3 regions of the Ottowia beijingensis genome follow, and region 1 is predicted to be linked to each of the others. Evidence: predicted binding sites of a transcription regulator. Region 1 holds the regulator's gene; each other region holds the start of a gene.

The links. The regulator sigma-54, encoded in region 1, starts transcription at its own class of promoters, with help from an activator protein. The targets are predictions, from matches to a motif close to TGGCANGNAANCTGCTTT.
Region 2: glnA (type I glutamate--ammonia ligase) is a predicted target of sigma-54. The motif match lies at 2,413-2,430, and genes of this name have one in related genera.
Region 3: ACFSCU_RS02120 (phenol hydroxylase subunit) is a predicted target of sigma-54. The motif match lies at 5,016-5,033, and genes of this name have one in related genera.

What each region holds. Positions count from the first base shown of each region.
Region 1 is NZ_JBHUEP010000008.1:147,067-154,800, forward strand. It holds gene ACFSCU_RS13765 (DUF2214 family protein) at 1-395, shown strand, start outside; gene argS (arginine--tRNA ligase) at 506-2,179, shown strand; gene ACFSCU_RS13775 (SPOR domain-containing protein) at 2,221-3,015, shown strand; gene ACFSCU_RS13780 (thiol:disulfide interchange protein DsbA/DsbL) at 3,112-3,744, shown strand; gene lptA (lipopolysaccharide transport periplasmic protein LptA) at 3,869-4,495, shown strand; gene lptB (LPS export ABC transporter ATP-binding protein) at 4,516-5,310, shown strand; gene rpoN (RNA polymerase factor sigma-54) at 5,334-6,923, shown strand; gene ACFSCU_RS13800 (THUMP domain-containing class I SAM-dependent RNA methyltransferase) at 6,920-7,734, shown strand, end outside.
Region 2 is NZ_JBHUEP010000007.1:289,496-297,229, forward strand. It holds gene ACFSCU_RS10785 (AMP-binding protein) at 1-464, shown strand, start outside; gene ACFSCU_RS10790 (EI24 domain-containing protein) at 534-1,436, shown strand; gene ACFSCU_RS10795 (competence/damage-inducible protein A) at 1,417-2,262, shown strand; gene glnA (type I glutamate--ammonia ligase) at 2,480-3,895, shown strand; gene ACFSCU_RS10805 (hypothetical protein) at 4,058-4,588, shown strand; gene glnL (nitrogen regulation protein NR(II)) at 4,751-5,824, shown strand; gene ntrC (nitrogen regulation protein NR(I)) at 5,978-7,522, shown strand.
Region 3 is NZ_JBHUEP010000002.1:17,712-25,445, reverse strand. It holds partial or broken gene ACFSCU_RS02145 (IS91 family transposase) at 1-333, shown strand, start outside; partial or broken gene ACFSCU_RS02140 (MFS transporter) at 523-1,200, opposite strand; gene ACFSCU_RS02135 (M48 family metallopeptidase) at 1,333-2,223, shown strand; gene ACFSCU_RS02130 (GntR family transcriptional regulator) at 2,260-3,048, opposite strand; gene ACFSCU_RS02125 (sigma 54-interacting transcriptional regulator) at 3,073-4,767, opposite strand; gene ACFSCU_RS02120 (phenol hydroxylase subunit) at 5,066-5,284, shown strand; gene ACFSCU_RS02115 (ferritin family protein) at 5,322-6,314, shown strand; gene ACFSCU_RS02110 (MmoB/DmpM family protein) at 6,326-6,607, shown strand; gene ACFSCU_RS02105 (aromatic/alkene/methane monooxygenase hydroxylase/oxygenase subunit alpha) at 6,658-7,734, shown strand, end outside.

The DNA.
Region 1 (7,734 bases):
TGTTCGCCTCGGCGCAGGCCGCGCTGTGCCGCACCGAATGGCTCAACGCCGCCGTGGTGCCGCGGCTGGTGCGGCTGGACGTCATCCTGTGGATTGCCACCGCCGCCGTGCTGCTGTCGGGCCTGGCGCGCATCTACTGGGGCGCCAAGGGCAGCGCCTGGTACTGGAGCAACTGGCTGCTGCATCTGAAGCTGACGCTGTTCATCGTCGCCGCCATCATGCAGATTGGCCCCGCGCGGCAGTACCGCCGCTGGCGCGACCGGCTGGCCGCTGGCGGCGCGCTGCCGTCCGACACCGAAATCCGGGGTGCGCGCCGGCTGGTGATGCTGGCCACGCACGTGGTGGCGGTGATCCCGCTGGCGGCGGTGTTCCTGGTGCGGGGCTGGGGCGCCTGAAGCGTCGATAGCTATCGTATAGATAGCTGATTGCGCTTGCCGGATAAGCGCTGAAGGCCGATTTGGCTTGTAATCCAGGGGCGGCGGTGCCGGCCGCCTAAAATCCGCCGATGCAATCCGTGAAGAACGAACTGCTCGCCGCGCTGGCGGCCGAGCTGGACCAACTCTCGCCCGGCGCAGGCGAGAAGGCCGCCTTCGAATCGCCCAAGCAGGCCGCGCACGGCGACCTGGCCTGCACCGCCGCCATGCAGCTGGCCAAGCCGCTCAAGAGCAACCCGCGCGCGTTGGGTGAGCAGCTGAAGGCCGCGCTGGAGGCCACGCCGGCATTCCAGCGCTGGGCCGACGCCATCGAGTTGGCCGGACCGGGCTTTCTGAACATCCGCCTCAAGCCCGCTGCCAAGCAGCAGGTGGTGCGTGATGTGCTCTCTGAAAAAGCGCGCTATGGGCAGCAGCCGCCACGCAACGAGCGTGTGCTGGTCGAGTTCGTCAGCGCCAACCCGACCGGCCCGCTGCACGTCGGCCACGGCCGCCAGGCGGCGCTGGGCGATGCCATCTGCAACCTGTTCGCCACCCAGGGCTGGCAGGTGCACCGCGAGTTTTATTACAACGACGCGGGCGTACAGATCGAAACGCTCACCACCTCGGTGCAACTGCGCGCCCAGGGCCTGAAGCCGGGCGACGCGGGCTGGCCCGAAGCCGCCTACAACGGCGACTACATCCAGGACATCGCGAACGACTTCCTGGCAAAGAAGACGGTGCAGGCCGACGACCGCAGCTTCACCGCCAGCGGCGACGTGAATGACCTCGATGGCATCCGCCAGTTCGCCGTTGCCTACCTGCGCCACGAGCAGGACAAGGACCTGCAGGCCTTCCGTCTGAAATTCGACGAGTACTACCTCGAGTCGAGTCTCTACACCTCGGGCCGTGTCGAGGCCACGGTGCAGAAGCTCATCGACGCCGGCAAGACCTACGAGCAGGACGGCGCGCTGTGGCTGCGCACCACCGACTACGGCGACGACAAGGACCGCGTGATGCGCAAGTCCGAGGGCGGCTACACCTACTTCGTGCCCGACGTGGCCTACCACATCACCAAGTGGGAGCGTGGCTACCCCAAGGTCGTCAACATCCAGGGCACCGACCACCACGGCACCATCGCCCGCGTGCGCGCCGGTCTGCAGGCGGCGGGCGTGGGCATCCCGGCCGGCTATCCCGACTACGTGCTGCACACCATGGTGCGCGTGATGAAGGGTGGCGAGGAGGTCAAGATCAGTAAGCGCGCCGGCAGCTACGTCACGCTGCGCGATTTGATCGAGTGGACCAGCGCCGATGCCGTGCGCTTCTTCCTGCTCAGCCGCAAGCCCGACACCGAATACACCTTCGACGTCGACCTGGCGGTGCAGAAGAACAACGACAACCCCGTGTACTACGTGCAGTACGCCCATGCGCGCATCTGCTCGGTGCTGGAGGCCTGGGGCGGCGACGCGGCCACGCTGGCCGATGCCGATCTGGCGCCACTCGATACGCCCGCCGCGCAGGCCCTGATGCTGCAACTGGCCAAGTACCCCGACATGCTCACCGCCGCCGCGCAGGACTTCGCGCCGCACGACGTCACCTTCTACCTGCGCGAGCTGGCCGCCAGCTACCACAGCTACTACGACGCCGAGCGCATCCTGGTGGACGACGAAACGGTGAAAAAAGCCCGCCTCGCCCTGGTCGCCGCCACGGCGCAGGTATTGCACAATGGCCTGTTGGTGCTGGGCGTGTCGGCCCCCACCCGGATGTAACGCGTTATCCCACCATGATTTTTCACTTCAACGATCGGGCCGTGCCAAGGCGCGCCGCGGGCCATCAGGGCGGCGGCACCTTCCTCGGCATCATTCTGGGCATCGTCTTCGGCCTGGCGGCGGCGCTGGGCGTGGCCATCTACGTGGCCAAGGTGCCGGTGCCCTTCGTCAACAAGAACACCTCGCGCACCAGCGGCCAGGACGCCGCCGAGGCCGAACGCAACCGCAACTGGGACCCCAACGCCACGCTGCGCAACCGCAATGGCGCGCGGCCCAGCGCGCCCAACGGTGGCGTGGCCAGCGGCACCGTGGCCCCGGCGCCCGAGCCGGCGCCCATTCCCGCGCCGGCCGAAGTGGCGCGCCCCGCGCCGCGGAGTGCGCCCACGCCGGCCGAGGTGAAGCCCGCCGAACCCCGCACCGCCGAGGCCAAACCGCCCGCGCGCGCGGCGGAAAAGCCGCCGGCCGAACCCACGCCGCCCGCCGTGGCCGAGCGCAAGCCCGCACCCGCCCCGGTGCCGCCGCGCGCCCAATCCAACGACCCGCTGGGCGATCTCGCCGCGGCACGCGCCGGCACCACGCCGCCTGCCGCCACGGTCGATCCGTTCACCTACTTCGTGCAGGCCGGTGCCTTCCGCACGCCCGACGATGCCGAGGCGCAGCGCGCCCGCCTGTCGCTGATGGGCGTGGAAGCCCGCGTGACCGAGCGCGAGCAGGCCGGTCGCACCGTGTACCGCGTGCGGGTGGGCCCGTTCCAGAACAAGGACGCCGCCGACCGCGTGAAAGACCGCCTGGACGGCAATGGTTTCGACTCCGCGCTGGTGCGCGTGCAGCGGTAAAGTTTCACAAAGCTGGTCGAGTCGCGAAGCTGCTGAGGAACTTCGCGCCGGCGGGCCGGCTCCATCAGCCGCATTCCCGAATTTGGAGAACAACACATGAATCGTCGCGAATTTGCCTTCGGTGCTTCGGCCCTGGCACTGCCGGGCCTGCTGGCTCTGCCCGCCCATGCCCAGTCGGGCGTCGGCTACACCACGCTGAAGGACCGTGCCCCCGTCGAGGCGCCCGCAGGCAAGGTCGAGGTGGTCGAATTTTTTTCGTATGGCTGCTCGCACTGCAAGAACTTCGAGCCCATCTTCACGGCCTGGAAGAAAGCCGCGCCGGCCGATGTGGTGGTGCGCCGCGAGCACGTGGGCTTCCAGAGCAGCTTCGAGCCGCTGCAGCGCATCTATTACGCGCTGGAGTCCATGGGCGAGGTCGACAAGGTGCACGCCAAGGTGTTCGAGGCGCTGCAGACGCAGCGCAAGCGCATCGACAAGCCGGAGGTGCTGTTCCCCTGGATCGCCGAGCAGGGCCTGGATCGCGCCAAGTTCGAGGCGGCCTACAAGTCCTTTGGCGTGGCCACCAAGGTGCGCCGCGCGGTGCAGTTGCAGGACGCGTACAAGGTCGAGGGTACGCCCGCGCTGGGCGTGGCCGGCCGCTACTACACCGACGGCTCGATGGCCGGCGGCTTCGAGCGCATGATCCAGCTCGCCAACAACCTGATCGCCCAGGAGCGCAAGCGCGGCTGATGCAGCGGTTGCCACAAGGCGTCTCCAAGCCCGCTTCGGCGGGCTTTTTCACGCCTGTGCACCCGCGCGCGCCGTGGCCCGCGCGTACAATGAAACGAGCCATAAAGCAAAAAACGTGCCTTCCATGAAGCCTTCCGTTTTCACCCGTACCGGCGCGGCCGCCGCCCTGTGCATCCTGTTGACGGCGCCCGCGTGGGCCGAACGCGCCGACCGCGACAAGCCGATGAACATCGAGGCCGATGCGCTGCGCTATGAGGATCAGAAGCAGCTGTCCACCTTCAGCGGCAACGTGGTGGTGACCAAGGGCAGCATCGTCATGCGCGGCGCGCGCCTGGAGGTGCGGCAGGACGCTGCAGGCAACCAGTCGGGCACCATGTTCGCCGAGTCGGGCAAGCGCGCGTTCTTCCGCCAGAAGCGCGAGGGCGTTGACGAATACATCGAGGGCGAGGGCGAAACCATCGAATACAACGGCAAGGCCGACACCGTGCGCTTCGTGCGCCGTGCCGAGATGCGGCGCCTGGCCGGCGCCACCGTGATGGACGCGGTCATGGGCAGCCTGATCGTCTACAACAACACCACCGAGGTCTACACCGTCGACGGCACGGCGCGCGCCGACGGCACGCCATCGGCCGCGCCGGGTGGGCGCGTGCGCGCCACGCTGGCGCCGCGCAGCCATGGTGGTGCGGCCCCTGCGCCCGCACCGGTGCCGCTGCGGCCGTCGACCACGCTGCCGCCAGGGGCCGGCCAGTGAGCGCAGTGGCCATCGACGACCTGGCCTCCAGCTTCAGTGCCACCGCGCCGGGCGCGCTGGCGGCCGCCCCGGGTCAGAGCCGCCTGGAGGTGCGCGGGCTGCGCAAGAACTACGGCGCGCGCCGCGTGGTACACGATGTGTCGCTCGACGTGGTGAACGGCGAGGTGGTGGGCCTGCTGGGCCCCAATGGCGCTGGCAAGACCACGTCCTTCTACATGATCGTCGGCCTGGTGCGGGCCGACGCCGGCACCATCGCCATCGATGGGCAGCCGATCCACGACATGCCGATCCACCAGCGCTCGCGCCTGGGCCTGTCGTACCTGCCGCAGGAGGCGTCGATCTTCCGCAAGCTCACGGTGGCCGAGAACGTGCGCGCCGTGCTGGAGCTGCAGGTTGGTCCCGATGGCCGTGCCCTGCCGCGCGCCGAGATCGAACGCCGCCTGACCGAGCTGCTGGAGCAGTTGCACGTGAACCAGCTGCGCGACTCGCCCGCGCCTGCGCTGTCGGGCGGTGAGCGGCGCCGTGTCGAGATCGCCCGCGCTCTGGCCACGCAGCCCCGCTTCATCCTGCTGGACGAACCCTTTGCGGGTATCGATCCGATCGCCGTGATCGAGATCCAGCGCATCATCGCCTTCCTCAAGAGCCGGGGCATCGGCGTGCTGATCACCGACCACAACGTGCGCGAAACGCTGGGCATCTGTGACCACGCCGTCATCATCAGCGAGGGGCGCGTGCTGGCCACAGGCACGCCGGCCGACATCGTGGCCAATCCCGAGGTGCGACGCGTCTACCTGGGCGAGCACTTCCGCCTGTGACCGCGGAGGCTGGGCAGTAGGCAGTGAAACCCGGGCTTTCCCTTCGCGTCTCGCAGCATCTGGCGCTCACGCCGCAGCTGCAGCAATCAATCCGCCTGCTGCAGCTGTCGACGCTGGAGCTGGCCAGCGAGGTCGAGCAGATGCTCGACGACAACCCTTTCCTGGAGCGCGATGACGAGGCCGCGCCGCGCGAGGAGTTCGGCCTGACCCGGGCCGATGCGCGCGTCAGCGAGGGCGATCGGATCCAGGAAGTCGCTTCTGAATCGATAGCTGCTGGCGCAGATGGGTCAGGCGCAGAAGCCGAATTTGGCACTGAATCCCCGCTGCCGGACAGCTGGGACGGCGATGGCAGTGTCGAAGTGTCGCCCGACGACGGCGAATGGGGCGGTGATGCCCCGGCGCGCGCCAACAACCTCGACGGCGACGACGAGCTGGACCCGGGCGAGCGCGCCCGCCCGCAAGAGTCCCTGGCCGAGCACCTGCACCGCCAGGCGCTGGCGCTGCGCCTGTCGCCCGAGGACACGGCGGCACTGCGCTTTCTGATTGAATCGCTCAACGACGATGGTTACCTGGAAGATTCGCTCGCCCAGCTGGCCGCCACGCTGACCGACGAAGGGGACGACCTGGAGCATCTGGAAGAACTGGTGCACCGCTTCACCCTGGGGCTGAAGCTGCTGCAGTCGCTGGAGCCGGCCGGCGTGGGTGCGCGCAACCTGGCCGAGTGCCTGACGCTGCAGCTCAAGAGTCGCCAGGCCGAGCGCGACGTGGACGCGGTCGAGCAGGCGTGCATCGCCGCCGCGCTGCGCATCTGCGCCCAGCATGGCGCCGTCGATCTGCTGGCGCGGCGCGATGCCAAGCGCCTGGCCCAGCTCACGGGCGACGGTGAAGACGCTGTGCGTGCCGCCATGCAGTTGATCGGCCGGCTCGACCCCAAGCCGGGCCGCCAGTTCGCCGACGTCGAACGCAACACCGTGGTGCCCGACGTCATCGTCAGCAGCGTGGGCAGCGGTGCGGCGCAGCGCTTTCGCGTGCAGCTCAACCCCGACGTGATGCCTAAGCTGCGCGTGCACGACATCTACGCCAACGCACTGCGCGGCGGCAAGGGCGGCGAGAACCACCAGGCGCTGGCCCAGCGCCTGCAGGAGGCGCGCTGGTTCATCAAGAACATCCAGCAGCGCTTCGACACCATCCTGCGCGTCTCCACCGCCATCGTCGAGCGGCAGCGCAATTTCTTCATCCATGGCGAGCTGGCCATGCGCCCCATGGTGCAGCGCGAGCTGGCTGATGAACTGGGCGTGCACGAGTCCACCATCAGCCGCGTGACCACCGCCAAGTACATGGCCACGCCGCGTGGCACCTTCGAGTTGAAGTATTTCTTCGGCTCGGCCCTGGGCACCGAGGCCGGTGGCAACGCCAGCAGCACCGCGGTGCGCGCGCTCATCAAGCAGTTCATCGCCGCCGAGGACACGGCCAAACCACTGTCCGACAACCAGATCGCCGACATGCTGAAAGAACAGGGCATCGACTGCGCGCGCCGCACCGTCGCCAAGTACCGCGAGGGCCTGCGCATTCCCATCGCCAGCCTGCGCAAGGCCACGGCGGGTGCCGCATGAAGACGCTCACCCTGTTCCTGCCCTGTGCCGGCGGCGTCGAGGACTTCCTGGCCGACGAAGTGCACGGCCTGACCGGTCTGGTGGGCGAAGACCTGCTCACCGTGCGTGGTGGGGTGCGTGTGCGTGGCGACTGGGCGCTGGCCCTGCGCCTGAACCTGCACAGCCGGCTGGCGCAGCGCGTTCTGGTCGAGCTGGCGCACGCGCCGTATGCCGACGAGCACGACCTGTACCACCTGGCTGCCGGCGTGGCGTGGGAGGAGTGGTTTACACCGCGCCAGAGCTTTCGCGTCGACATCACCGCGCAGGGCAGTCCGCTGCGCAGCCTGAACTTCGCCACGCTGCGCGTGAAGGACGCCGTGGCCGACCGTTTTCGCGAGCGCGCGGGCGGCGTGCGCCCGAGCATCGACACGCAGCGCCCCGATGCGCGCGTGACTGCACACCTCAGCGCCAGCCACGCCACGCTGTACATCGACACCAGCGGCGAGCCGCTGTTCAAGCGCGGCTGGCGGCAGGACAAGGGCGACGCGCCGCTGAAGGAAACGCTGGCCGCCGCCATGCTGGCCGCCAGCGGCTGGTGGCAGCCCGCTATGCGGCAGGTGTTGCCGGTGCCACTGTACGACCCCTGCTGCGGCAGCGGCACCATCGTCATCGAGGCGGCGCAACTGGCGCTGGGCCTGCCGCCAGGCGGGCAGCGGCGCTTTGCTTTCGAGCGGCTCAAGCCCTTCGATGCACAACAATGGAATGCTATCAAGAAAGAATCTGCTGGCGCAGTACCCGCGGGCGCTGAAGGCCAAAATGGCTTGAAACCCAC
Region 2 (7,734 bases), on a different contig from region 1:
TGATGCGCAACGGCTGCTACCGCACCGGCGACACCGCCACGCGCGACGCCGACGGCTACATCACCTTCGTCGGCCGCGCCGACGACGTGTTCAAGGCCAGCGACTACCGCATCAGCCCGTTCGAGCTGGAAAGCTGCCTGATCGAGCACCCGGCGGTGACCGAAGTCGCCATCGTGCCCAGCCCCGACCCGGTGCGTCTGGCCGTGCCCAAGGCCTTCGTCACCCTGATGCCGGGCGAGCACCCCAGCGCCGAACTGGCTGAGGCCATCTTGGCCTTCTCGCGCGAGCGCCTGGCGCCCTACAAGCGCGTGCGGCGCATCCAGTTCGTCACCGAACTGCCCAAGACCATCAGCGGCAAGATCCGCCGCGTGCAGATGCGCAGGGCAGAGCATGAGCGCAGCGAGGCCACGCCGGGCGGGGAGTTCGAGTACTTCGAAGAGGACTTTCCGGCGCTGAAAGGCTGATGGGCCAGCGCACCGGCGCATCCCGCAGGGGCTGGTCAGCCGCAGGAGCCGCCGCGCTATGCTCCGTTCATGATCCAACGCGTCCTCGACGCCTTCGTCCGCGCGCTCGGCCACGCGCTGCTGCCGCGCGTGATCGGCATGACATTGCTGCCGCTGGCGGTGATGACTGTCGTGGCGCTGGGGCTGGGCTATTTCTTCTGGAGCGGCGCGGTCGAATGGATGCGCGCGGCGCTGGCCAGTTGGTCGGTGGTCGGCTGGCTGGATGACCGCCTGCAGGTGGGCTGGCCGGGTGGGCTGGCGGCGCTGCTGGCGCCGTTCGCATTGGTGGCGCTGGCCACGCCGGTGATCGTGCTGACCTCGCTGGTGCTGGTGTCGACGCTGATGACGCCGACGCTGGCGCGCATAGTGGCCGAGCGGCGCTTTCCGGCGCTGCGGCGGCAGGGCGGGGCGTCGCTGGCGGCGTCCATCGGCTGGTCGGCCGGCTCGCTGCTGGTGGCGGTGGTGGCGCTGATTGTGAGCCTGCCGCTGTGGCTGATTCCGCCGCTGGTGCTGCTGTTGCCGCCGCTGATCTGGGGCTGGCTGACCTACCGCGTGATGAGCTTCGATGCCTTGGCCGACTACGCCAGCAGCGCCGAGCGCGCGGCCGTCTTCAAGGCCCACCGCTGGCCCCTGCTGGCCATGGGCATTGCCACCGGCTACATGGGCGCGGCGCCCGGCATCGTGTGGGCCTCGGGCGTGTTGTTTGCGGCGCTGTTCGTGGTGCTGGTGCCGCTGGCGATCTGGATCTACACCTTCGTGTTCGTGTTCTCGTCGCTGTGGTTCGCGCATTACTGCTTGGATGCGCTGGTGCAGCTGCGCGCCGTGCAGCCGGTGCCGCCGCCCGCACCGCCACCCGCGGGGGCGCTGCCACCGGCCGATGCCCGCACTTCCATCACCGATGTTCCCTGGCGCGATGCAAACCGTTCAAGCTGAATCCTCCCGTGTGCCGTCGTTCGGCCTCATCATCGTCGGCGACGAAATCCTCTCCGGCAAGCGCGCCGACAAGCACCTGGCCAATGTGATCGAGCTGCTGGGCGCACGCGGCCTGCCGCTGGCCTGGGCGCAGTACGTGGGTGACGAGCCGGCGCGCATCACGGCGACGCTGCGGCACGCGCTCGCCTCGGGCGACGTGGTGTTCTGCACCGGCGGCATCGGCGCCACGCCCGACGACCACACGCGCCAGTGCGCCGCCGCCGCGCTGGGCGTGCCGCTGGCGCTGCACCCCGAGGCGAAGCGCCTGATCCTGCAGCGACTGCAGGCCGTGGCCGAGCAGGAGGGTGTGCCGTGGGAACCCGAGCGCGCCGACAACCTGCACCGGCTGAACATGGGCGTGTTCCCCGAAGGGGCGGGCATCGTGCCCAACCCTTACAACCAGATCCCGGGTTTCAGCGTTGCGGGGCCTGCGGGGGGTGCTATTTATTGCGTACCGGGCTTTCCAGTCATGGCCTGGCCGATGATCGAATGGGCGCTGGACACGCATTGGTCGCATTGCTTTCGCCAGCGCGCTTGGCAAGAGCGCTCGGTCATCATCTTCGGCGGCGCGGAGGCCGAGCTGTCGCCGGTGATGGAACGCGTCGAGGCCGAGCACCCCGGCGTGAAGGTGTTCAGCCTGCCCAGCGTCGACCACCCGCAGCACGGCCGACACATCGAGCTGGGCGTGAAAGGCGCCGCCGAGGCGGTGCCGGCGGCCTATGCCAACCTGCGCGCCTGGCTGCTGCCCTACCAGCTGCGCTATGGCCCCGAACTGGTGCGTCCTTGAGTTCCCGTGTTTGGTGCATGCCGCACGAATGCACCAAGATGGGGTGCGCGTGCCCGGCAGATTCGCGGCCGTGCGCCGGCAGCGTGCTCAGGAACAGGCAAAATCGCGTGCATGACGACCGTGGCCGGCCGTTGCGGGGCGCCGCAGCGTTGGCATGGAAGCTGCATTTCCCACGCCGTTACCCTTTCAAACCACCCACCCCGCTTAGGAGAACCTGATGGCCAAGTCCGTCGCCGACGTCATGAAACTCGTCAAGGAAAACGAGTGCAAGTTCGTCGATTTCCGCTTCACCGACACCCGTGGCAAGGAGCAGCACGTGAGCGTGCCGGCGTCGCACTTCGACGAGGACAAGTTCAGCGAAGGCCACGCCTTCGACGGCTCGTCGATCGCCGGCTGGAAGGGCATCGAGGCCTCCGACATGCTGCTGATGCCCGACCCCGGCACGGCCTACATCGACCCGTTCTACGAAGAGCCCACGCTGGTGCTGACCTGCGACGTGCTGGAGCCGGGCGACGGCAAGGCCTATGAGCGCGATCCGCGCTCGCTGGCCAAGCGCGCCGAGGCGTATCTCAAGGCCAGCGGCATCGGCGACACCGCCTACTTCGGCCCCGAGCCCGAGTTCTTCGTCTTCGACGGCGTGCGCTGGAGCACCGAGCCCGGCCACAGCTTCTACCAGATCGAGGAATACGAGGCGCCCTGGAACACCGGCGCCAAGCTGGAAGGCGGCAACCGCGGCCACCGGCCGACCACCAAGGGCGGCTACTTCCCCGTGGCCCCGGTCGACAGCACGCACGACATGCGCGCCGAGATGGTGCTGATCCTCGAAGCACTGGGCGTGCCGGTCGAGGTGTTCCACCACGAGGTGGCGGGCGCCGGCCAGATGGAGATCGGCACCAAGTTCTCGACGCTGGTGGAACGCGCCGACTGGACGCAGCGCCTGAAGTATGTGGTGTGGAACGTGGCCGACAGCTACGGCAAGACGGCCACCTTCATGCCCAAGCCCTACCACGGCGACAACGGCAGCGGCATGCACGTGCACCAGTCGATCTGGAAGGGCGGCAAGAACCTGTTCGCGGGCAAGGGCTACGCGGGCCTGTCGGACACGGCGCTGTACTACATCGGCGGCATCATCAAGCACGCCCGCGCGCTGAACGCCATCACCAACCCCACCACCAACAGCTACAAGCGCCTGGTGCCGCACTTCGAGGCGCCGGTGAAGCTGGCCTACTCCAGCCGCAACCGCTCGGCCTCGATCCGCATCCCGCACGTGGCCAGCGACAAGGCACGCCGCATCGAGGCGCGCTTCCCCGATCCGATGGCCAACCCCTACCTGTGCTTCTCGGCGCTGCTGATGGCCGGCCTGGATGGCATCGAGAACAAGATCCATCCCGGCGAGGCCGCCACCAAGGACCTGTACCACCTGCCGCCCGAAGAGGACAAGCTGGTGCCCACCGTGTGCCACAGCCTCGACCAGGCGCTGGAAGAGCTGGACAAGGACCGCGCCTTCCTGACCAAGGGCGGCGTGTTCACCGACAACTGGATCGACGCCTTCATCGAGCTGAAGATGACCGAGGTCAACCGCATCCGCGTGCAGGTCAACCCGGCCGAATACGACATGTACTACTCGCTGTGATCTGATCACAACGATTGCAGTCGAATCGGGCGAAAAGGGCGACTTTGGTCGCCCTTTTTCCTTGTGGGGCGGGAACATGGCGTGGTCAAGCGGGTCTATTTGCTCGATACTTAATGCTTTAAGACGCGTGCCGGCCCCGGCCGCCGCGTGAACACCACCGACATGAAACCTCTCCTGCTGACTTCCTGTCTCTGCCTGGCCGCCGGCTTGCTGGCGGGCGCGGCGGCGCCCGCGTCGGCCCAGGACCGCATCTACCGCTGCGGCAACGAATACACCAACCAGATCAAGGGCCGCAGCGACTGCAAGCTCGTCGAAGGCGGCAACGTGACCGTGGTGCGCGGCACCGCGCCCGCAGCAGCGCCGGCCGCACCGGCGCCAACGCCCGTCACGCGCAGCGCCGCGGCGGCGCCGCGCACGGCCAGCGCGCCGCCGTCGGCCCCGCGCATTGACACGCCCGAGCAGCGTGCGCGCGATTCCGACGCCAAGGCCATCCTCGAGCAGGAACTGCGCCGCGCCGAGGCCAAGCAGGCCGAGCTGGTGAAGGAATACAACAACGGCGAGCCCGACAAGATCGGCGGCGAGGCGCGCAACTACCAGAAGTACCTGGACCGCGTGGCCGAGATGAAGGCCTCGATCGCCCGCAACCAGAGCGACATCGACGGCCTGAAGCGCGAGCTGTCGCGGCTGCGCTGAGCGCGCCGCGCGGCCGCCGGAGCCGCGGCGGCCACCCTGCGCAGAATGCTTCGATATTGATAGCTGCTGGCGCTTGCTGCACAAGCGCTGGGGCCTGATTTGGTATAAATGGCGCAGCGACGGCCCACGGACGGGCACGCCGCTTGCATTGGTTATCACACCATGCCCGCCGCCCACCGATCTTCCCGCACCCGCCTTCAGGCGCTCGATCTGCTGGTCACCCCCGTGGCCGTGGTGGACGCGGGCGGCGTGGTGCGCTTTGCCAACGCCGCGCTCGAAGACGCCGTGGGCCTGCCGTCGCGCAGCATCGAGGGCACGGCGCTGACGCATTACTTTGCCGACGCGGCCGCGTTTCAGCACGCGCTGGAGGGCGCGCACGGCAACCAGTTTGCGGCGCTGCGCTACGAGGCCCAGCTGCGCCGCCTGGGTGGCGAGCCGTGGCCGGTGCACGCCATCGTGGCGCAGACCGAAGCCAAGGGCGAGCTGATCGTCGAGCTGGTGCCGCTGGAGCAGCAGGCGCGCCAGGAGCGCGAGGAGCGCGCCGCCAACCAGGCGCGCGCGCACAAGGAGCTGTTCCGCAACCTGGCGCACGAGATCAAGAACCCGCTGGGCGGCATCCGCGGCGCCGCGCAGCTGCTGGAGATGGAGATCGACAGCCGCGAGCTGCGCGAATACACGCAGGTCATCATCCGCGAGGCCGACCGCCTGCAGCAGCTGGTGGACCGCCTGCTGGCGCCGCACCGCCGCCCGCAGGTGGTGGGCGACGTGAACATCCACGAGGTGTGCGAGCGCGTGCGCGCGCTGATCGCCGCCGAGTTCCCGCGCGGGCTGGCGGTGCGGCGCGACTACGACATCTCGATTCCCGACTTCCGCGGCGACCGCGAGCAACTCATCCAGGCGCTGCTCAACATCGTGCACAACGCCGCGCAGGCGCTGGGCCAGCGCATCGCGCAGGGCGACGCCGAGATCGTGCTGCGCACGCGCGTGGCGCGGCAGATCACCATCGGCAAGCAGCGCTGCCGCCTGGCACTGGACTTGCATGTCATCGACAACGGGCCCGGCGTGCCGGAGGCGATCAAGGACCGCGTGTTCGACCCCCTGGTGTCGGGCCGCGAGGGTGGCAGCGGCCTGGGGCTGACCCTGGCGCAGACCTTCGTGCAGCAGCACCACGGCGTGATCGAACTGGACAGCCGGCCCGGACGAACGGACTTCCGTATCCTGATCCCGCTGCCTTGAGCGCGGGGCAGGGTGGTTCGAAATTGATAGTGGCTTGCGCTTGCCAGACAATGATTTCAAGCCAAATGAATCTGAAATCGGCCTACAGCAAGCGCAAGCAGCTATGATTTTTGATGCAGCAAGCCGTGCGGCAATGAACAACCGGGAACACTGATGAAACCCATCTGGATCGTGGACGATGACCAGTCCATCCGCTTCGTGCTGGAGAAGGCGCTGTCGCGCGAATCGCTGGCCACGCGCTCGTTCACCAACCCGCGCGAGGTGCTGAACGCGCTGGAGGACGAGGCCGAACCGCCGCAGGTGCTGGTCAGCGACATCCGCATGCCGGGCGGCAGCGGGCTCGACCTGCTGGGCCAGGTGAAGCAGCGCCTGCCGGGCCTGCCGGTGATCATCATGACGGCCTTCTCCGACCTCGACAGCGCCGTGTCGGCCTTCCAGGGCGGCGCCTTCGAATACCTGCCCAAGCCGTTCGACATCCCCAAGGCGGTCGAGCTGATCCACCGCGCCGTGGCCGAGAGCCAGCGCGAGGAGGTCGCCGCCGAGCAGCAGACTGTGGCGCCCGAGATGCTGGGCCAGGCCCCGGCCATGCAGGACGTGTTCCGCGCCATCGGCCGGCTGTCGCAGAGCAACGTCACGGTGCTGATCACCGGCGAATCGGGCAGCGGCAAGGAGCTGGTGGCGCGCGCGCTGCACAAGCATTCGCCGCGCGCCGGCGGGCCGTTCGTGGCCATCAACACGGCGGCGATTCCCAAGGATTTGCTGGAGAGCGAGCTGTTCGGCCACGAGCGCGGCGCCTTCACCGGCGCGCAGACCATGCGGCGCGGCCGCTTCGAGCAGGCCGACGGCGGCACGCTGTTCCTCGACGAGATCGGCGACATGCCGTTCGATCTGCAGACGCGGCTGCTGCGCGTGCTGTCCGACGGCCAGTTCTACCGCGTCGGCGGCCACAGCGCCGTGAAGACCAACGCGCGCGTGATCGCCGCCACGCACCAGAACCTGGAGCAGCGGGTGAAGGACGGCAGCTTCCGCGAAGACCTGTTCCACCGCCTGAACGTGATTCGCCTGCGCCTGCCGCCGCTGCGCGAGCGGCGTGCCGACGTGCCCGCGCTGGCGCGGCATTTTCTGCAGCAGAGCGCGCGACAGCTGGGCGTGGAGCCCAAGCGCTTTGCCGACGCGGCGCTGGCGCGGCTGGCGGGGTTCGACTTTCCGGGCAACGTGCGCCAGTTGGAGAACATCTGCCACTGGCTGACGGTGATGGCCCCGGCGCAGGTCATCGAGTTCAAGGATCTGCCGCCCGAGGTGCTGGGCGCCGCGCAGCTTCCCGTGGCCGACAGGGCACTGGAAACTATCGAAACCATAGCTGCCAGCGCCGTATCCATGACGATGGAGGCTGATTTTGCTGCGATATCTCAGGCGCCGGTCGAGCCGCTCGACACGGGCGCCTTGCCGGCACCCGTTCCGCCCGCCGCGCCGGACGGCTGGCCGCAAGGCCTGCGGGCCGAGGCCATGCGCCTGCTGGCCAGCGGCCAGCCCGGCGTGTGGGACCAGCTGATGCACCAGGTCGAAACCCAGCTCATCGAAGCCGCGCTGGTCACCACCCGCGGCCGGCGCATCGAGGCGGCGCAAAGGCTCGGCATCGGCCGCAACACCATCACGCGCAAGATCCAGGAACTGGGCCTCGACGACGAGCCGGCGTGAATTCGGCCGGAGGCATCCTGCCGGGCAGGCGGTGGTGCGGCCCCGCGCAAACGGTGGAATAGTTCACGCCAGCCAGATGGGCCCTGCCGGTCGCCGTCTGGATGCAGGGCACAATGGGATTCGAACCAAAAGAGCACGACAGTACTTTTTTCGCATCCGCCATGCCTGTTTCAGCCCTGCGGCTCCTGTTCGGAAACCGGAGCCCAGCCAAC
Region 3 (7,734 bases), on a different contig from region 1:
GCCACACCCACACCAGAACCTGCAGCACCTCCCAAACGCCCAGCGCACTACCTATGGGCGGTGCTGATTGCCCGCATCTACGAGGTCTTCCCACTGCTGTGTCCGAACTGCGGGGGGCAAATGCGCATCATTGCCTTCATCACGCACAGCGCCGAAATCCGCCACATCCTGAACCACATCGGGGTGGAGTCTGCCCCCCCGCACATCACCCCGGCACGCGGGCCACCGCTGTGGGAGGGCTGCGACGCGCCGGTGGATGATGGTGCGCAAGGCGAGCCGGATTGGGATCTGGCAGCTCAACCCGACGAGGTAGACCAGCGCGTCAATTGGTGACCCAGTGAAGCGGCGGTATCCATCGCTGCGGGGAAGCAGCTGCGCGCGCGCCAGGCCCAAATGCATACTGCCTCCCAAGCTCTTGCCATTGAGCGGCAAGCGAGCGCTCAACCTTCCTTGGCCGAACGTGTTTCGAGGCCCAAAACTCGTGCCATACTTGGCCTCATGCGGTTGAATTTCCTATCCGTACAGCAGTACCGTCACCACGCCCAGCAGCATGGATGCCGCCATCACCAAGTAGGCCGTGGTCCAGGCGCCGGCCTGGTAGCCCGCCAGGCCGGCCACTTCAGCGCGCGCGGCCACCCACAGCACGCCCGCGCCGGCCCAGATCATGGCCAGGCGGTAGCCCGTCTGGTAGGTGGCGGCCAGGGCGGCCTGGTGGTCGGCGTCGGCGGATTCGATGCGGAAGGCGTCCAGCGCAATGTCCTGCGTGGCAGAGCCAAAGGCCACCAGCAGCGCGCACCACACTATGGGCCCCAGGGCGTCGCGCGGGTCGGCCAGCGCCATGCCGACCAGGCCGGTCATCACCAGCGCCTGCGCCAGCAGCAGCCAGCTGCGCCGCCGGCCCAGCCAGCGTGTGAGCAATGGCAGCGGCAGGCGGTCCACCAGCGGCGACCAGACCCACTTGAACGCATAGGCCAGCCCCACCCACGACAGGTAGCCGATGGTGGTGCGGTCGATGCCCGCCTCGCGCAGCCTGAAAGACAGCGTGCCCAGCACCAGCAACAGCGGCAGCCCCGCCGCAAAGCCCAGGGCCAGCATGCGCAGGCTGGCGGGCTCCAGATAGACAAGCCAGGCCTGGCGCCAGGAGCGGCGAGGGGGGGCAGCGGCAGCAGGGGGAGCGTTGGTGGCGGTTTCGGCAGGCATGGGCAAGGGCGGGGGATGGGTGCAATCGCGGGATTATCCGCACCGCAGCGCGCAGCGCGCAGCGCGCAGGACGCCATGACACCCGCCGGCCAGCATTGGCGGGGTGCGCCAGTCTGTCCTAGACTCGCGCCCATGACCATCCGCACCCCCAACCCCTTGTCCTCGTTGTCCGCCTGGCCGGGCTGCCTGTGCTGCGTCGCGCGCGGTGATCAGTCCGGCGGAATCTGGCAGGCGCGCCGCGCCTTTGTGCTGGCGGCGGCTGGGGCGGCGGCGCTGCCGGCGGCGGCGCAGGTGGATGTGGGCAGCGCATCGGGCATGCGCATGCTGGTGCCCGCCGAGACGCTGGAAGAATCCGCCGTGCAGCAATACAACCAGCTGCTGGCGCAGGCCAAGGCCAAACGCGCACTGGCGCCGGACAACCACCCGCAGCTGGTGGCGCTGCGCGGTATTGCCCGCCGCCTCATTCCCCACGCCGCGCAGTGGAACAGCCGCGCGGCCCAGTGGCGCTGGGAGATCAACCTGATCGCTAGCCGCCAGATCAACGCCTTTTGCATGCCGGGCGGCAAGATTGCGTTCTACACGGGCATCCTGGACCAGCTCAAGCTGACCGGCGACGAGGCCGCCATGATCATGGGCCACGAAATGGCCCACGCGCTGCGCGAGCACGCCCGCTCGCGCGTGGCCAAAAGCCAGGCCACCAGCATTGGCCTGTCGCTGGGCGCGCAGCTGCTGGGCCTGGGCGAGCTGGGCAACGTGGCGGCCAACCTGGGCACGCAGCTGCTCACGCTCAAGTTCAGCCGCTCCGACGAGACCGAGGCCGACCTGGTCGGCCTGGAGCTGGCCGCCCGCGCCGCCTACAACCCGCAGGCCGCCGTCAGCCTGTGGCGCAAGATGGGCGCGGCCACGGGCAACAACGGCGTCGCGTTCTTGTCCACCCACCCCTCGGGGCCAGACCGCATCCGCGAGCTGGAGGGCAACGTGCCCAAGGTGCAGGGGCTGTACCAGGCGGCGCGGGGTGGTTGATTTGCTTCTTTATTGATAGCTGTTGGCGCTTGTCAGTCAAGCGCTGGTGGCTGATTTGGCTTGAAGCTGCGGCGGTGCGCAGCCCGGCAAAAAGGCGCGGCCTTCGCGCAGGGCGCGGATCAGCAAATCGGGCGTGGCGCGGATGTGTGCCTCCAGCGCCAGCGCGGCGCGGGCGTCCTGGCCTGACATGGCCAGCGCGAAGATTTCGGTGTGCTCGGCGTGCACATCGCGCACACCACCCGGCAGGCCCATGGCGCAGAAGCGGTAGCGCTCGCTGTGGCGCGACAGCAGGCGCAACACCCGCACCGTCCAGGGCGAGGTGTGGCCCGCCAGCAGCGCCTCATGAAAGCGCACGTTCAGCAGCTCCCACTGGCGGCGGCGGTGCGGCGCGATGGGCTGCTCTTCGGCCGAGATGGCCGCATAGGCCTCGGCAAGCGCTTCGCGCCACTGTGCATCACCGGCGCGAATGGACTGGCGCAGCGCGTCGGTCTCGATGTGCACGCGCAGCGTGGTGATGTCTTCCAGCTCTTGCAGCGCGATGGGCGCCACGCGAAAGCCGCGCTGCCCCTCCACGGTCACCAGCGCGTCGCTCACCAGCCGCGTGAGCGCCTCGCGCAGCGTGCCCGCGCCCACCTCGTACTGGGTGCGCAGGTGCTCGATGCGCAGCTTGCTGCCGGGCGCAAGGCGGCCCTCGACGATGTCGCTGCGCAGCGTGGCGTAGGTTTGCTCGATCAGCGTGCGCGAGGGTGCGCCGTGCAGGCTGGCATCGGCGGCGGCGTGGCCGCCAGCCAGCGCAATCAAAGGGTGAAAGCTGCGTTTGGCCATGGCAATGCGGGGCTGGTGTGCGCCTCACGAAGCCGCCAGCGGCCGCTCTTGCAGGCGCGACAGGCGGTAGCTCAGCTGCGGGCGCGTCAGGCCCAGCGCGCGCGCCGCCGCGGCCAGGTTGCCGCCTGCGCGCGCCACGGCCTCGCGGATCAGCGCGTCTTCGAGCGCGTCCAGCGTCAGGCCGCTGGCTTGCAGGGTGTCGTACAGACTGGCGCTTTGCTGGCAGTGCGCCTCGCTCTCCAGCGCGCCGACGGCGTTCACGGTGTGCGCCGCGGGCGTGGCGGAGGCGGGGAAAAGCATGGCGGCGTCCACCAGGTCGTCGTTGGGCGCCAGGATCACGCCGCGCTCGACCAGGTTTTCCAGCTCGCGCACGTTGCCGGGCCAGGCGTGCTGGCGCATGGCGGTCATGGCCAGGTCAGTGAAGCCCGCCAGGCGCTTGCCGTGCAGGGCGGCGTAGCGCTGCAGCAGGTGCATGGCCAGCAGTTCGATGTCGTCCGCGCGCTCGCGCAGCGCCGGTATGCGGATGGGATAGACGTTCAGGCGGTAGAGCAGGTCGCGCCGAAAGCGCCCTTCCTCCACGGCTTTTTCCAGATCGACGTTGGTGGCGGCAATCACGCGCACGTCCACCTTGCGCGGCTGCGTGCCGCCCAGGCGCTCCACTTCGCCCTGCTGCAGCACGCGCAGCAGCTTGGCCTGCGCGGGTAGCGGCAGCTCGCCCAGCTCGTCCAGCAGCAAGGTGCCGCCGTGCGCGCGCTCGAAGCGGCCCACGCGCGCGGCGGTGGCGCCGGTGTAGGCGCCTTTTTCGGCGCCGAAGAGCTCGCTTTCGATCAAATCGGCGGGCAGCGCCGCGCAGTTGACGGCCACGAAGGGCTTGTCGGCGCGCGGGCCCATGGCGTGCAGCGCGCGCGCAAAGCGCTCTTTGCCCACGCCGGTCTCGCCGGTCAGCAGCACGGTGACCTGCGTGGGCGCGGCCTTGCGCAGCAGCTCCACGGTGTCGTTGAAGGCGCGCGAGCGTCCCAGCAGCGGGCCCTGGTCGTCCGCGGGCTGTAGCTGGGTGCGTAGCGCATCCGCCTGCGACTGCAGCTCGCCCAGGCGCACCAGCATGGAGTCGGGGTCGTAGTCGCGCGCCAGTTGCTCGCCGTCGGGCCATTCGTGCTCAAAGCGGCCCTCGATCAGGCAGTGCGGGTGGCCGCAGGCAGTGCACTGCACTTCCTTGAAAAGGGCCGGGCGGCGAAAGAACGCGCTGGTGTAGCCCGAGGCATAGCCCAGCAGCATCCAGCACACGGGCGCACCTTGCGGGCCCCAGGCGCGCTGGTGCACCTCGGCCTCCCAGCTGTGATCCCACTGAAAGATGCCGTGAAAGTGGCTTGCCGCCTCGTCCAGCTCGAACACCTTCGGCTGCACGCGCACAGCGCCTTCCAGCATGTGCAGCTGCGGCCCTACGGCAAAGGCGTCGAACAGCGATGCGCCCGGCCGCACCTGGCGCGCCAGCAGCGCATCGCGCTCGCCCGATGCGTAGCCCGCACGCATCAGCAAGCGGCGGGCGTGCTCCGGCCCCAGGCTGGCCACCAGCTCGCGCCGCAACGCCTGAAAGGCCGCCGCATGTACCAGCAGCATGCGCTGATCAGCCAGCCAGATGCGCCCATCGACGGGCGAGAAGTGCACCAGCCGGCGCAAGTCGGCGTCGGACGGGTAGGGGGGCAGGGTGGTGGCTGGCATGAAAAAAGTATCGATAAACAGCGGGTGGTCGTCCATCGGGATCGACCCGGGGAGGTTTTTCATCATTTCATGAACTGGCTGACCCCTGGGTCTCATCAAAACATCATGCTGCTGTGCAGCAATCGCGGCTCCGGGCTGTCCGCGGGTGCCGCAGCCGGCGGCTACCAACCTGCGGGCGGGCCTCTTTGACGCGATTTGCTAGGGATTAACCCTGGATTTATCGATATTTGCGCGCAAAACGCCAGCATTGGCATGGCCCGTGCAAAACAGATGGCGCAAAACCGAAAAGGAGACCGTCATGACCCACACCGCCATTGCCACCGACGCATCTGCCACCCCGCAACCCGTCTGCGATCTGTCGCAGCGGTTTGTGCGCGTGCTGGGCCGCCGCGACAACGGCTTTGTCGAGTTTGCTTTCTCGATCGGATGGCCCGAGCTGTCGGTGGAGCTGATGCTCCCTGAACCGGCATTCGATGCCTTTTGCGCGGCGCACCGCGTGCGCCACCTGGATGACTGAGCCCTGCCCCAACAACCACGACCAGGAGATAAGCCCCATGAACATCGACTTGCAGGCGCGCGAAATTCAGCCGCTGCGCAACACCTTCGCCCGCGTGGCGGCCTACACGGGCGACAAGCCCGCGTCGCGCTACCTTGAAGCCACGCTGGGCATTCAGAACGCCGCGAACTTCCATTACCGCCCGACCTGGGAGCCCGAATTCGAGCTGTTTGATGCTGGCCGCACGGCCGTCAAACTGGCTGACTGGGATGCCCTGCGCGACCCGCGCCAGTATTACTACGCCAACTGGACCATGGCGCGTGCGCGCCAGCAAGAGGCGATGGAGGCCAACTACCAGTTTGTCGAGTCGCGCGGCCTGATCGACAAGATTCCCGACGCGCAGCGCGCCGCAGCCTGCGAGGTGCTCATGCCGCTGCGCCACGCGGCCTGGGGCGCCAACATGAACAATTGCCAGGTGTGTGCACGCGGCTATGGAACGGCCTTTACCGCCCCGGCCATGATGCACGCCATGGACCAGCTAGGCGTGGCCCAGTACCTGACCCGCCTGGGCCTGGCGCTGGGGGAGCCCGGCGCACTGGAAGCCGGCAAGAACGACTGGCTGCAGGACCCGCGCTGGCAGGGACTGCGCAAGCTGGTGGAGGACACGCTGGTCGTCAACGACCCGTTCGAGCTGTTTGTGGCGCAGAACCTGGCGCTCGACGGTCTGCTGTACCCGCTGATCTACACGCATTTCGTGGACGACCACCTTGCGGTGCAGGGCGGTACGGCGGTGGCCATGCTCACGGCCTTCATGCCCGAATGGCATGACGAGAGCGCACGCTGGGTGGACGCGGTCATCAAAGTGGCCGCCGCCGCATCGGACGACAACCGCGCGCTGATTACCGGCTGGTTCAAGACCTATGCCGACAGTGCGCAGGCCGCGCTGGCGCCGGTGGCAGAGATGGCCTTGGGCGCTGCCGGTGCCGAAGCCCTGCTGGCCGTGCGCGAAACCCTCAACACCCGCGCCCGCAAGGCCGGTCTAACCCTCTGAGAAAGTTTGTGATGACCGAACCCGTTTCTAAAGTTTTCATTGCCTTCCAAGACAACGAAGAATCGCGCCCGATTGTCGATGCCATCTTGGCCGACAACCCCGAAGCCACTGCCGTGCATTCGCCCGGTTTGGTCAAGATCGACGCCCCCGGCCGCTTGGTAGTGCGCCGCGAGAGCATCGAAGAGCAAACCGGCCAGCGTTTTGACCTGCAACAGATTCACGTCAATCTGGTCACGATCTCAGGCTACATCAATGAAGACGACGACGAGTTGTCGTTGAGCTGGCTGCGCTAAAGCAGCCGCCACCCCCCGATTTATTGCCGCAACCACCAGGAGATAACACCATGGACGCACCCGTTACCAAAAAGAAGCTCGGCCTGAAAGAACGCCACATCGCCATGACGCGCGATCTGGCCTGGGACACTACCTACCAACCGATGGACAAGGTGTTCCCGTTCGACAAATACGAAGGCATCAAGATCCACGACTGGGATAAATGGGAAGACCCGTTTCGCCTGACCATGGACGCCTACTGGAAATACCAGGGCGAGAAGGAAAAGAAGCTCTATGCCGTGATCGAGGCCTTTGCGCAGAACAATGGCCAGCTGGGTATTTCGGATGCGCGCTATGTGAATGCGATCAAGATCTTCTTCCAGGCCGTGACCCCGATAGAGTACCTCGCGCACCGCGGCTTTGCCCATGTGGGCCGCCACTTCACCGGTGCCGGTGCCCGCGTTGCCGCGCAGATGCAGTCCATTGACGAGCTGCGCCACTGCCAGACCGAAACCCACGCCCTGTCGCACTACAACAAGTATTTCAATGGCCTGCACCAGGCACCCCACATGTTTGACCGTGTGTGGTACCTGTCCGTGCCCAAGTCGTTTTTTGAAGACGCCTCCACCGCAGGGCCGTTCGAGTTCCTCACCGCCGTGAGCTTCTCGTTCGAGTACGTGCTGACCAACCTGGTGTTCGTGCCCTTCATGTCCGGCGCCGCCCACAACGGCGACATGAGCACCGTGACGTTTGGCTTCTCGGCCCAGTCCGACGAATCGCGTCACATGACCCTGGGCATCGAGTGCATCAAGTTCATGCTCGAGCAGGACCCGGCCAACGTGCCGATCGTGCAGAAGTGGATCGACAAGTGGCTCTGGCGCGGCTACCGCCTGCTGACCATCGTGGCCATGATGCAGGACTACATGCTGCCCAAGCGCGTGATGAGCTGGAAGGAGGCCTGGGAGATGTACGCCGAGGAAAACGGTGGCGCGCTGTTCCGCGATCTGGCCCGCTATGGCATCCGCGAACCCAAGGGCTGGAAGGAGGCGTGCGCCGGCAAAGACCACATCAGCCACCAGGCCTGGAATACCTTCTACAACTATGCGGCTGCTGCGCCCTTCCACACCTGGATTCCCAAGGAAGACGAG